DNA from 4 places in the Halomonas sp. TG39a genome. Region 1 is predicted to be linked to each of the others. Evidence: predicted binding sites of a transcription regulator. Region 1 holds the regulator's gene; each other region holds the start of a gene.
What was found. The regulator sigma-54, encoded in region 1, starts transcription at its own class of promoters, with help from an activator protein. The targets are predictions, from matches to a motif close to TGGCACNNNNNTTGCTNT.
Positions count from the first base shown of each region.

Region 2: the regulator sigma-54 is predicted to act here: its motif matches at 1,478-1,495, upstream of speB (agmatinase).
Region 3: the regulator sigma-54 is predicted to act here: its motif matches at 1,990-2,007, upstream of U738_RS14670 (urease accessory protein UreD).
Region 4: the regulator sigma-54 is predicted to act here: its motif matches at 1,617-1,634, upstream of U738_RS14960 (P-II family nitrogen regulator).

Region 1 covers NZ_JQLV01000001.1:1,426,766-1,430,281, reverse strand. The annotation lists gene lptB (LPS export ABC transporter ATP-binding protein) at 1-552, shown strand, start outside; gene U738_RS06195 (RNA polymerase factor sigma-54) at 717-2,129, shown strand; gene hpf (ribosome hibernation-promoting factor, HPF/YfiA family) at 2,228-2,536, shown strand; gene U738_RS06185 (PTS sugar transporter subunit IIA) at 2,541-3,011, shown strand; gene rapZ (RNase adapter RapZ) at 3,103-3,516, shown strand, end outside.
Region 2 covers NZ_JQLV01000001.1:2,670,025-2,673,540, reverse strand. The annotation lists gene U738_RS11940 (sigma-54 interaction domain-containing protein) at 1-1,349, opposite strand, end outside; gene speB (agmatinase) at 1,572-2,522, shown strand; gene U738_RS11930 (YjiH family protein) at 2,626-3,516, shown strand, end outside.
Region 3 covers NZ_JQLV01000001.1:3,282,968-3,286,483, reverse strand. The annotation lists gene U738_RS14680 (metal ABC transporter solute-binding protein, Zn/Mn family) at 1-77, opposite strand, end outside; gene U738_RS14675 (diguanylate cyclase) at 457-1,848, shown strand; gene U738_RS14670 (urease accessory protein UreD) at 2,050-2,934, shown strand; gene ureA (urease subunit gamma) at 2,972-3,274, shown strand; gene U738_RS14660 (urease subunit beta) at 3,428-3,516, shown strand, end outside.
Region 4 covers NZ_JQLV01000001.1:3,343,419-3,346,934, reverse strand. The annotation lists gene U738_RS14970 (TonB-dependent receptor) at 1-851, opposite strand, end outside; gene U738_RS14965 (accessory factor UbiK family protein) at 1,019-1,351, opposite strand; gene U738_RS14960 (P-II family nitrogen regulator) at 1,710-2,048, shown strand; gene U738_RS14955 (ammonium transporter) at 2,094-3,341, shown strand.

The sequences.
Region 1 (3,516 bases):
AAGGTCGGAATCGATGCGGTGGATTTAACCCGTGCGCCGATGCACGAGCGCGCAGCGGCGGGTATTGGCTACCTCCCCCAAGAGGCGTCTATTTTTCGCAAACTATCGGTTGCCGATAACATTATGGCGATACTCGAGACGCGCAAAGAACTTGACCGCACAGGACGCGAACAGCGCCTGGAAGCGCTACTCGAAGACTTTCATATCACCCACATCCGCGACAACCTTGGCATGAGCCTTTCGGGCGGTGAGCGCAGGCGTGTAGAAATTGCCCGCTCGCTGGCCACTGACCCTGCCTTTATTTTACTGGATGAGCCCTTTGCTGGCGTCGACCCTATTTCGGTAGGCGAGATCAAAACCATCATTCGTGCGCTGAAGCAACGTCATATTGGCGTACTGATCACCGATCACAACGTGCGTGAAACCCTCGATATTTGCGATATCGCCTATATCGTTGGTGATGGGCAAATCATTGCCAGCGGTTCACCCAGTGCCATTCTCGATAATCAGAAGGTCAGAGACGTATATCTGGGTGCTGATTTTCGCCTTTAAACTGATCAGCTATGCCTACAATCACCGCCTGCCCATAAACCTATTTTTTGGTTCTGTAAATAGCGCTCTGCAACAACTTTACTACCAATGGCATGCTTATTGCACTTGCACCAGACACTCACTCGCACTAGGGTGGAGCATTCTGATTAACGAGTGGTTCTCAGATGGTCATGAAAGCTTCTCTCCAACTGCGTATCGGCACACAGCTGACCATGACGCCCCAGTTGCAACAGGCGATTGCGCTGTTGCAACTCTCGACGCTGGACCTTCGTCAAGAAATTCAGCAGGCCCTAGATGCCAATCCCATGCTGGAGCAGGAAGATGAATTTGGTGAGCAGGCTGTCAGCGAGCCTAAGGAAGAAGAGTGGTCAGAGGGCATCCCCACTGAACTCTCAGTAGATAGCGACTGGTCAGATACCTATCAAGATATGGGTAGCCAGGGCGGCAGCAGCGAAGGCCCTGATTTTGAGCGTCAGGCAGCCGGGCAGAGCCTGCATGGGCACCTACTATGGCAGCTTGCCATGACCGACTTTAGCGCCCGCGAACAGCTTGTCGCAGAGAGCTTAATCGACGCGCTCGACGCCAACGGCTACTTAACCCAGCCGCTTAACGATATTCGTGAGGGCCTGCGTGCCCAGGGCATTGACGGGCTTAGCCAACGCGAGGTAGAAACCATTCTGCTCAAACTCCAGCAGTTTGAGCCAACCGGTATCTTTGCCCGCGACCTGCGTGAATGCCTGATGCTGCAGCTCGCCGCCCTGCCCGATGATACGCCGCTACTGGTTCCCGCCCGCCGCCTAGTGCGGCAGTTCCTCGAAGCGCTTGGTAAGGATGACATGCGCCTGCTAAAGCGCCGCCTGGGGCTCGATGACCAACAGCTGGCCGATGTTATCCTACTTATTCGCAGCCTCGACCCCCGCCCAGGCAGCGCCTACGGCGACACCGATGACAGCTATGTAACCCCCGACCTGGTCGTCCGCCACGACCACGAAGGCTGGCATTTAGAACTCAACCCAGAGGCCCTGCCACGGCTGCGCATTCAGCCCGACTACGCCAGTTTGATTAAGCGTGCGGACAAAAGCGATGACAACCAGTTTCTCAAAGAGCACCTACAGGAAGCGCGCTGGCTGATTAAGAGCCTCTCGAGCCGTAACGATACGCTGCTACGCGTGGGGCGCGAAATCATCACCCGCCAGATTGGCTTTTTAGAGCACGGCGAAGAAGCCATGAAACCGCTGATACTGGCCGATATTGCCGAAGCTGTGGAGATGCACGAATCGACGATTTCACGGGTCACGACGCAAAAATATATCCATACCCCCCGGGGCGTGTTCGAGCTCAAGTACTTTTTCTCAAGTCAGGTGAGCGGTCAAGATGGCGACAGTCACTCCAGCACCGCCATCCGCGCGCGACTCAAGAAATTGATTCAAGAGGAGCCACCCGGCAAGCCGCTCTCAGACAGCCGCCTAGTCACGCTATTAGGCGAAGGAGGGATTCAAGTAGCGCGGCGTACGGTGGCTAAATATCGCGAGGCCATGGGCATTCCTTCCTCCAGTGAGCGACGTCGTTTACGCTAGGTTCTGTCGACGTTGCAGCGAATCTCTCGACAAGGGCTTTGCAACGCGGCAAAAAGGGTTACAATCGAAGTACAGTCCGATGGATAAGGAGCACGTCAATGCAAGTAAATATCACTGGTCATCACGTAGAACTGACTGACGCCTTGCGTGACTATGTCAACGAAAAGCTTGAGCGTGTAGAGCGCCATTACGACAATATAACCACGGTGCAAGTCACCTTATCAGTGGAGAAAGAGCGCCAGCAGGCCGCTTGTACGCTGCACGCCGCAGGTGCTGACTTACATGCGGAAGCCCTCGACAGTGATATGTACGCCGCTATCGACGCCCTAGCGGATAAAATCGACCGTCAACTCGTTAAACACAAGGAAAAAGCACAAGCTCGCGCCCAAGGCGCAGGTGTGCGTTAATTCAATGACGTTGGAAACCATACTCCCCCCGGAGCGCGTTCTTTTTGACGTACCCGGGGGCAGCAAAAAAAGGGTGCTGGAGTTTTACAGCACCTTTATCGCGCAAAATATCCCCAGCCTGGACAGCCAAGAAGTGTTTAGCCGTCTAATCGGCCGCGAGCGCTTAGGCAGTACCGGTATCGGTAACGGCGTGGCTATTCCCCATGCGCGCAGCCCCCACTGCACCGCCCCTATCGCTGGTTTTTTAAAACTCTCAGAAGCGATTGATTTTGACGCTATCGACGGAGACCCGGTAGATCTGGTGTTTGTCCTGCTGGTACCTGAAGAAGCAGATGACACACACCTCTCTCTGCTCGGCCAAGTAGCGACCATCATGAATGATGCGGATACACGCCAGCAGCTGCGTAAAGCAGCCAGTCAGCGCGAGCTACTTGAGCTGATTACCGCCAAAATTCGTGAGCAATCCGCGGCCTAACGGTCTTCAAACCTGTTTTAAGGTTCGTTACGGCAGGTAATGTTTCGCTCACCACCCTCAACGCAGCTTGACCAAAGCAAAGAGAGACTCTATGCAACTGGTGATCATTAGCGGCCGCTCCGGGTCAGGCAAATCTATCGCTCTACAGGCGCTGGAGGACCTTGGCTATTATGCGATTGATAACCTCCCCGCTATGCTGCTGGGCTCGTTGGTGGACGAATTACGCGACCAGGGTGACCGCGCTCACTTGGCGGTCAGTATCGATGCCCGTAATTTGCCGGGAGCGCTGGAGCGCCTACCGTCTTTGTTAGAAGAGTTGCGCCAGCGTAAAATCGATTTTCAAGTTATTTACTTGACCACCGATGCCCGTATCCTGCTTGAGCGTTACTCCGCTACCCGGCGACGCCATCCGCTGACTCGGGATAGCGAGATGACCCTGGAAGAGGCGATCAATAAAGAAGAGGAGACGCTGGAGGATATTCGCGATCTAGCCGATCTATTGATC
Region 2 (3,516 bases), 1.2 Mb from region 1:
TCGGCAATGGCGTAGGTGCTGGGGAGTGTGTTGCACAGCTCTTCAAGCGTTTCACGCTCCAGCCGCGCTAGGTATTGCTTGAGGGTTTCCTGGGGCTCGAGTGCTACTGCCGACCTTGCTGGCGAGGCGCTCGGCAAGTTGGCCGGATGCTGTTCGGCGTGAGGGAGTGTGGTGGGCTCCTCGATTTGATCGGTGGGGCTGGAAAGCCAGGCTCTCTCTAGCCAGTTCTCCAGCTCGCGGACGTTACCCGGCCATTCGCTGCCCATCAGCGTCGACCAAACGCGGGTATCAAGAATTTTTTGCCGGCCATAGCGCTGGTTGAGCCGGTTTAAACACGCTTCAACCAGGTCGGGGATATCCTCCCGGCGGTCACGCAGCGGCGGCAGGGTGACCGGGATCACATTGAGGCGGTAGTAAAGATCCAGACGGAAAAGTCCGGCCTCTACTTGCTTGCCCAAATCCTGATTGGTCGCCACGACCAAGCGAAAATTGACCTTGCGTGATCGGGTGTCACCCAGTCGGGTCAAACTACCGTCCTGGATCACCTTGAGCAGTTTGGTTTGCATTAGCAGCGGCAGCTCGCCTATTTCATCCAAAAACAGCGTGCCGCCCTCGGCCTGCTCTAACAGCCCGGCTTTGCCCTGGCGAGCGGCACCGCTGAAAGCGCCGGGCTGGTAGCCAAACATCTCGGACTCAAACAGATTCTCTGGAATCGCCGCACAGTTAACGTCAATAAAGGGGCCGTCACAGCGCTGGCTCCAGCGGTGTAGCTGCTTGGCAAAGGCGGTTTTACCCACACCTGATTCACCCAGCATCAGCACGTTGGCATCCGAAGGGGCGACCCGCTTAAGCAGTAGCGCAATTTCACGCATCACGCTGCTGCGCACCTGCAAATTGTCCAGGGCGTCATCCAACGCCTGCTCTTCCGCGTCTGGCGCTGCCTGACTGCGCTTTAAGTGTTCGCTAAAGCGTTTTTGTAGCAGCGCATACTCGTCCTGCAATAGCTGCAAGTCGGTTAAGTCCCGCGAGCGGCTGATAATGCGCTCCAGCTTGCCGTCGACGAATACAGGGTAGGCTTCGGCGATCACCCGGCGGCCCGTGCCGGTGACCTGCATAATCTGCGCAGGCCGACGGGTGCGCATTACTTCCATGGTGATGGAGGGCTTGAGCACCCCGGCCGCTTGCAGTTGCTGCACACTGCTAGAGAGCAGCTCCTCTCTGGATACCCCGTAAACCGCTTCGGCTCCTGGGCTAATATCGACTATTTGCCCATCGCCACTGACGATAAAGAAGTGGTCGTTTGCGGTCTCCACAATGGTTCGCAGCACGCGTTTATCTATTTCACTCATCGCAGCCGACTCCTCTGAGTGATTCATTTATGAATCTTTGATTCAAGAATGAATTAAAAAAGCACCTGGCTGATTCATTTTTGCATCGTTCGGTCGCTAATCCCACCACTTTATAGGCATCTACGACTTGGCATGGTCTGTGCAATGTCTTTAGAAGAGTAGTGAAAAGAGCTAGGCCAATACCTACACCATGCTCACCGCCAAAAAATATAGGAGATGTGTATGTCGGAGTTTAATCAGCCCCTGGGCGGCAACACCATGCCGCGCTTTGCAGGCCCTGCCACCATGATGCGCCTGCCCACCCAAGAGACAGCCGAGGGTCTGGATGCGGCATTTATCGGTATTCCCATGGATATCGGTACTTCAAACCGCCCCGGTACGCGGCTTGGGCCGCGCCAGATTCGCGACGAGTCGCGCATGCTGCGCCCCTACAACATGGCGACCCGCGCAGCGCCCTTTGAAAGTCTGCAGGTGGCCGATATCGGCGACGTGCCTATCAACACCTTTCATCTGCCAAAAAGCGTCGACATCATCACCGCCTTCTATGACGACGTGCTCAAGCACGATTGCATTCCGCTGACCCTGGGTGGGGAGCACACCCTGACGTTGCCAATTCTTCGCGCCATGGCCAAAAAACACGGCCCGGTGGGGCTGATTCATATTGATGCCCACGCCGATGTCAATGAGCACATGTTCGGCGAGCCAATTGCCCACGGCACGCCGTTTCGTCGCGCCCAGGAGGAGGACTTATTGGCCCATGGAAAGGTAGTGCAAATCGGACTGCGCGGTACCGGCTATGCCGCTGAAGATTTTGACTGGTGTCGCGACCAGGGCTTTCGCGTCGTTCCCGCCGAAGAGTGCTGGTATCGCTCGCTAGCGCCCTTGATGGCCGAGGTGCGTGAGCAGATGGGCGATATTCCGGTGTACATCAGTTTCGACATCGACGGCCTGGATCCTTCTGTTGCCCCCGGCACCGGCACGGTGGAAATGGGCGGGCTGACCTCTACCCAAGGATTGGAGCTGGTTCGCGGTGCCGCTGGGCTGAATATTGTCGGCGGCGATCTAGTGGAAGTGTCACCACCTTATGATCCCAGCGGCAACACCGCGCTGATGGGCGCCACGCTGCTGTATGAAATGCTCTGCGTACTGCCGGGCGTTAAACACAGCGAGTGACGCCGACCAAATGGCTAACAAAGAAATAGCGACTAAATAAAAAAGTACTGACCTAGCTACGCCGCCAGCCACCTCCAATAATCACTTCCAATGGGTGACCCCTATGTCGTATAGCAACGTTAAATCGGAACAGCCGACCTCGTCGGCACCGATACCCCGCGCGCACTTACTGAAATTTATCATTCCATCGCTAATTGGGGTGCTGCTGTTTCTCGTCCCTTTTCAAGTGGGCGATACCATCAATATCGGCATGGGGCTCATGGCCGATAGTCTGCAGGCTTTGCTGGGCTCGGCGCTGCCGGCCATTGCTGTCGTTGTGCTCTGCCTGTCGGTGGTAGCGACGATTTACACCAAGCTAGCTAACCCTTCCTGGGCCAAAAAGGGCATGCTGCACGAAATGTTTCATGTTGGCCCGGTGTGGCTTGCGATGCGCGTATTAGGCGCGCTTTTTGCTGTGATGACCTATTTTCAGTTCGGGCCTGAGTTCGTGACTGCTTCCTTTACCGGTGGCGTGATGCTCAATGACCTGGCGCCGGTACTGCTCACCTTCTTTTTCTTTGCCGCGCTGCTGCTGCCGTTTCTGGTCGAGTTTGGCTTTATGGAGTTCATCGGCAGCATGGTACGTAAGCCGTTTCGGGTGATTTTTAACCTGCCGGGGCGCAGCGCCATCGATGCCACTGCCTCCTGGATGGGCTCGGGCACCGTCGGCGTGCTGATCACCACGCAGCAGTACGAGCAGGGATTCTATAACCGCCGGGAAGCCTCGGTGATTGCCACCAATTTTTCCGTGGTGTCGATTGCGTTTGCGCTGCTCGTTACCAGCTTCGTGGATATCAACCACCTGTTTGTGCAGTTCTACTTTACGGTGGTGGTGTCCGGATTGATCGCTGCGGTGATTGTGCCTCGCCTGCCGCCGCTGTCGCGCAAATCCAATGACTATTACGAGCCCGTAGGCTGCCAGTTGAGCGAAGAGCGCACTGAAAAAGTGGGCCTG
Region 3 (3,516 bases), 1.9 Mb from region 1:
AAGGGCGTTTCATCGGCAGTTGCCAACGCACTAAAAGGCAGCGTTCCCAATAGAATCACGGCATATTTTGTTGCCATTATTTAGCTCCAGACTCGTCATGAGGTAGATGGGTTGAAGTTGCTTTGTGTAAACTGGTTGTCCTAGGGAAAGAAGTATAGCCTTGGCTAAGTTTGTGGCGCTATTGATGAAATGTCAAGTGGATAAAAGACGCTGAGGTGGGCTGAAAGGGGAACCTGAGTTATGGCGGAAGTAAGCTGTAAGGCATCAACAGGCCTTGGTTATGTTTTGGAGCGTCACTCGCTTACCGATTGGCCCTATAGTATGGCGAGGCACCGCTGCCGCGCCGCCATGCGAGCCGCTTGTGGGTTTATTCGCTAAAACCCTGTTCTGTGTTCGGTTGAAGGCGATTTTTTGCCTGTAACATTGATTGTTTTAGCAATAAGAAGCAGGTGGGGTATGCGCTATAAAGATAAACATCAGCTCGCCGCCGAGTGGCAGACGTTATTAGAGCGCACGCCTAGGCCACTGCGCCAGGCGGTGGAAACACTGGTAACGCAGCATTGTGGCTACTTTGCCGACCACTTTTACAGCGTAATGCTGGAAGACCCGCATGCCTCGCTGTTTCTCTCCAACGAACAAGTGGAGCAGCGTTTAAACCCCTCAATGCGGCGTTGGCTGAAGGCCATGTTTGCCGTTGAGCATGTCGATTTTGAAGCCTTGGTTGAGCAGCAGGAGAAAGTAGGGCAGGTGCATGCTCGCATCGATATTCCGGTCAATCTGGTGCTTAGCGGGGCGCGACAGCTTAAGCAGGCGTTGTATCGGCAGCTTAGTGCTTCGTTCAAAAGCCCGCTCTCCCCGGGGGATGCCTCGGTGTATGTCTCCGAGCATATTGATATGGCCATGGAAATCATGAGCCACGCTTACTCAGTGGCCAGTGACCGTAATGCGCGCACCGAAGAGGCGTACAAGCTATTTTCCCTTACTCAAAGCATTGGTGATGAGCGTGAGCGCCAGCGTTCGGCGCTGCTGAACTGGGAAAACGCACTGATGTTTGCCGTCGCCGCCCAGCAGGATATCGCCACGCTGCCGAAGTTAGCCAATTCCGACTTTGGTTTGTGGTACTTCCATAAAGCGTGCCATGCGTTTGAGGGTGCGCCAGAGATTGCCACTATTTCACGGCATATTCAGCAGGTGGATCGTGAGTGGCTGGAGGTCCTGCTACATGAAGAGGCTAGCCAACGGCTTAAGGCGCTGGGCGAGATTCGAGACGCCGCCCGCACGGTGTTGATGCTGCTTGACGATGTGTTGGAGCGCGCCTCTGGTTTAGATGCTGGTCGCGATAGCCTAACCCGGTTGCTTAACCGTAAGTTTCTATCGGTGGTGCTTAGCCGTGAAATCGATATTGCCCGCCACTCGGAGCACTGCTTTGCGCTGTTGATGGTAGACATCGACCACTTTAAATCGATCAACGATACCCATGGCCACGACGCCGGCGACACCGTGCTGCAGCAGGTGGCAAGCATCCTTGACCGCTCCACTCGCGGGGGTGATTACGTGTTCCGCATGGGGGGGGAAGAGTTTTTAATCGTGCTAGTGGATACCGATCATGACGGCAGCCGCTTATTTGCTGAGCGTTTGCGTCAGGCGGTGGCTAAAGAGCCGATGCTCGCGGGCGCCGATACGTTGCTTAATGTGACGATTAGCGTGGGCGTTACGCTCCACGATGGCCACCCCGACTATAATCACTCTTTACAGCGGGCTGACCAAGCGCTTTATCAAGCAAAGCGCGGCGGGCGGAATCGAGTTGTGGTGCATGAGGGTGTGGAGAGTGAGCATAAGTTGGGTTGAGTTTAAATCAGGAGTGACTGCATTTATTTGGTGCATTCAGGGTCTGGCGTGGTTCTATTTTGGTGCGAATGGGCGTGTGGCGCTGCAAGCTACTTGCGTTAATCCCTACCATTGATCGCCCTGTAGGGTTTTTCACCATTTTGGCGCATTAATTGCTTCTAGTAAGTTAACGGCTTAGTGAAAAGGAAGCGATAGCGACCCATGATTCTGTGCGATCTCGCAAAACCGCAAGTTGCCTCTGGCCACCGCTTCGATGCAGGCCGCCACTGGGCGGCTTCGTTGGCGCTACGCTTTGCCAACCGCGACGGCGCCACCCGCATGGTGCAGGCGCGCCACTCGGGGCCACTACGGGTGCAGCGCCCGTTTTATCCGGAAGGCCGCGGTGAGGCCTGCCATGTCTATGTGCTTCACCCGCCGGGCGGCCTAGTCAGTGGCGATGCGCTCTCCATTAGCGCCCATGTCGAGAGTGGTGCCCATGTGCTGCTCACCACCCCCGCCGCTAATAAACTCTATAAAGCCGACAGCCAGGGCGTTGCCTGGACCCAGCATACCCGGTTGAGCGTTGAAGATGGCGCGGTCCTGGAATGGCTGCCTCAGGAGACCATCGCCTTTGATGGCTCCAAAGGCGAGCAGCGCACCCAGATTGACCTTCACGGCAGCTCCCGCTGCCTGGGTTGGGAAGTGATGGCATTGGGCCGCCCAGCCAGCGAGTTACCTTACATCTCTGGGCGTATTGAGCAGCACTTTCGCTTAACCCTGGACGGCAAGCCGCTGTGGCTAGAGCGCCAGCCGCTGGATCCGCTTCACCCACGTTTCGCGGGTCGCTGGGGCCAAGGCGGCGCCACGGTGCAAGCCACGCTGTGGGCGGTGGGCATTAGCGACGCACCTGCGGCTATTGAGGCCCTGCGTGAAGCGCTGCCGGATAACCCGCGCTGGGCGGTCACCGTTCGCCATGGCGTAGTGTTGCTGCGCTATCTGGGTAACTCGCGTAACGAAGCCTGGGCGCTGTGTGAACAGGCCTGGCACCTGCTGCGCCCTCGTTGGATCGACCGCGCCGCGCATACACCAAGAATTTGGCTAACCTAATAGGCATCACTGTGATGCACTGCTGGAGACACGTTCCATGGAATTAACCCCGAGAGACAAAGACAAGCTACTGCTGTTCTCCGCCGCCCAACTGGCGGAGCGCCGCAAGGCGCGTGGTTTAAAGCTCAACTACCCGGAAGCGGTGGCGCTGATCAGCTTCGAGATTATGGAAGGCGCCCGGGATGGCCGCAGCGTGGCGGAATTAATGAGCTATGGCCGCGAGATCCTGAGCCGTGAGGATGTGATGGACGGCGTCGCCGAAATGGTCGACGAAGTGCAGGTGGAAGCCACTTTCCCCGACGGCACCAAGCTGGTCACTGTGCATACGCCTATTGTGTGAGGGGTTAAGTGTGAGGAGTGAGGGGTGAGGAGTGAGGGGTGAGGAGTGAATAGTTAGGGGTGAGTAGTAGTGGGTTACGCACCCCTCACACCTCTCTCTTTACACCTCACACCTCTCGGCTAACACCTCACAAAAAAACAAAGGAGCAACCAAATGATTCCTGGTGAATATCAGTTAAAACAAGGTGATATCGAGCTTTGTGTGGGGCGGGAGCGCATCACGGTTGAGGTGGGCAATACCGG
Region 4 (3,516 bases), 1.9 Mb from region 1:
TCGAGGTTGGGAAAGTAAACGCCGCGATCACCCTCGTAGCCGGAACGATACAGCTGGGCGCCCAGCTCCAGGCTCTGTTCATCGCTCAATTGGAAGGAGAGGTTGCCCAGTACATCAATGCTGCGATTATCCTGCAGGTCGGTTTGGGCGATATCGGGGAAGATCTCTTGGCCGCTGCCGTCATACTGGCGGCCATTATCCCCAATGGCAGTGCCCAGGTAGCCTTGAACCCGCTCGTTGCCGCCGCTGATCGATTGCGACAGGCGCCGATCCATATCATCGCTGTTGTTGAAGCCGGTGGTGATGCCGGCTTCGGTGCGCCAGTTAAGGCCTTCTTCGCCCTTGCGGGTAATGATATTGATCAACCCCCCGGTAGCGCCGCCGCCATAAAGACTGCTGGCGCCGGAGAGGACTTCCACCCGCTCAATGTTAAAGGGGTCGATGGCGTCGAATTGGCGTGAAAGCCCGCGGGAACTGTTCAGCGACACACCGTCGATAAGCACCTGCACACCACGACCGCGCATATTTTGCCCATAATTGGTGCGCCCTTGCGGTGCCAGATCTAGCCCCGGAACCAGACGCCCCAATGCCGTCTTGAGGTCTGCACCATTGCGGGTCTGTTGTTGCAGCATCTCTTTGTCAATTACCCATACCGCACCGGGGATTTGGCTGATCTGGGTGGGCGTACGAGACCCCACGACCACCATGGTGTCGCCTGCGCCCGCCCCAGAGGAGGCGTTTTGGGCGAAAATGCTGTTGGAGAAACCCAGTAACAGGCCGGTGCCAATAAGCGCAGCAGTTGAAGACGGTGACTTGGGAAAAGGCGATGTTGAAAAGGGCAGCGCGTACATGGTGAACAATCCGCGAACAGTGAGGAGTTAGGAGGCGGAGAGTATCACCAGGAAACACAAAGTCAACGATAGTGATTCGTGTTTATGCGGAGGTCAATGTTTGCTGATAATTGCAGCAATAGGCCATTGCCCTATTGCTGCTTATGAAGCCAAAACGTTAAGCAGGCTTATTCTTTTTGCTCTGTACCTGTATCTGGTTCGGGAGTAGACACCGGCGGCACTTCTGCTTCTACCGGTGTGGCAGTGGAGGTCGTTGACGCTTCAACGGCGGCTTCAAGGTTGGCGACCTGGCGCTCTAATGCCTCTACCCGAGACCGAGTGCGCTGCAGTACGTCCATTAAAATGTCGAAATCTTCCCGTGAGACAAGCTCCAGGCGATCAAATGCGCCGCGCACGACTTGCTGCACGCCCTTTTGAATATCTTCCGGTGCCTGGGAGGCGTTTTGTAAACGGTCGCCAATCTGCTGGGCCAGTCGGCTAATGCGGTCTTGAGGCGCCATCGCTGCTCTCTCCTTAATAACTCGCTAAATGAACATCTATAAAAATTGCTTACCGGTAAGGATACGCAACAGTTGGCGAATTCGCATGCGCCGCGTGCATTTCCTGTTAAGCGCGTGGTTTGCATCGAAATAGAGCAGGCGACTTTTGCTTACGCTCTTTTTTGGTGCAATAGCCGTGCTGAGAGAATGAGTTTGCCCAGATTTAGCGCTGTAGTGCGCTTCAATTGTTGGCTAATAAGCTGACTTATAAGAAAAAAAAGTCAGCTGGCACAGTATGCGCATTATCGGTTCAGGTGCTTATTCTGGCGGCTGTGCCGCTACCAATCTAGCAGGACTTATCCAGCAGGGGAGATCCGGGATGAAACTCATCACCGCTATCATCAAGCCATTTAAGCTCGACGACGTCCGTGAGGCATTAGCCGACAACGGCGTTCAGGGCATTACGGTCACTGAAGTTAAAGGTTTTGGCCGTCAGAAAGGGCATACCGAGTTGTATCGTGGCGCGGAATACGTCGTCGACTTTCTACCCAAGGTAAAAGTGGAAGTGGCCGTGGACGATGCTCGCCTAGAGAGCGTGCTAGATGCTATTTGCAGTGCGGCTAATAGCGGCAAGATCGGTGACGGCAAGGTGTTTGTGACACCGCTTGAAGACGTTATTCGGATTCGGACAGGCGAACGCGGTGCAGACGCCGTTTAAAGCTGTTTTTTCGGATCATTTCTATAGTTCAACGGGGAACTTACAATGAATGAGTTGACTGATCTGAGCTACGCGCTCGATACGTTCTACTTTCTAATATGTGGTGTGCTCGTCATGTGGATGGCCGCTGGCTTCTCCATGCTAGAAGCGGGCTTAGTACGCTCCAAGAACACCGCTGAAATCCTCACTAAAAACATCGCGCTGTTTGCGATTGCCTGCACCATGTATCTATTGGTGGGCTACTACATCATGTACTCCAGCAGCGCGGGCGGCTTCCTACCCAACCTGGGTTTCCTGATTGGCGCTGAAAACAGCGTGGATGCGGTGACCGCAGGTGGCGACGACGCACCTTACTACTCCATGCGTTCCGACTTCTTCTTCCAGGTAGTTTTCGTTGCGACCGCTATGTCGATTGTGTCGGGCGCGGTTGCCGAGCGTATGAAACTTTGGGCGTTTCTGGCCTTTGCTGTGGTCATGACCGCGGTTATCTACCCGGTGTCTGGCTACTGGACCTGGGGCGGCGGTTGGTTGTCTGAAGTGGGCTACTCTGACTACGCGGGTTCAGGCATTGTGCACCTTGCCGGTGCGGCTGCAGCGCTAGCAGGTGTGATTGTGCTGGGCCCACGTAAAGGTAAATACGGTAAAGATGGCTCAATCCACGCTATTCCAGGCGCCAACATGCCGTTGGCAACGCTGGGTACTTTCATCCTGTGGATGGGGTGGTTCGGTTTCAACGGCGGTTCTGAGCTCAAGCTGGCGGCGGTTGATTCTGCTAACAATGTGGCGCAAGTGTTTGTGAATACCAACGCTGCGGCGGCAGGTGGTGTGATTGCCGCACTGATTCTGGCCAAACTGTGGTTCCGTAAAGCCGACCTGACCATGGCGTTGAACGGTGCACTTGCTGGTCTTGTAGCGATTACGGCTGATCCGCTCTCTCCGACCGCACTGGGTGCCACTATTATTGGCGCGGTTGGCGGCATCATCGTAGTGGCTGCCATCGTGACGCTGGATAAAGTGAAACTGGATGACCCGGTCGGTGCGATCTCAGTACACGGTGTTGTGGGTATCTGGGGTGTGCTGGCGGTGCCATTGACCAACGACGGTGCATCATTTGGTGCTCAGATCATCGGTATCGTAGGTATCTTCGCTTGGGTTTTCCTGGCAAGCCTGGTGGTATGGCTGATCTTGAAAGCCATCATGGGCATCCGGGTTAGCGAAGAAGAAGAGTACGAAGGCGTGGATATCGCCGAGTGCGGTCTTGAAGCCTATCCCGAATTCGGCATTAAGAAATAAACAGCGGTATGAAGAAATAACTTAATGCTGATCAAGTGAGCTGGCGTGCTCCTTACGGCCTCCCCTTAGTGGGAGGCTTTTTTATTCTCTGCCAATAGCGGTGTATGCTGGTAGTTAGCGGTCATCGGTTGCGACACGCGCAGCCATGCAACCCGACCCCATCATGGCCACCCAG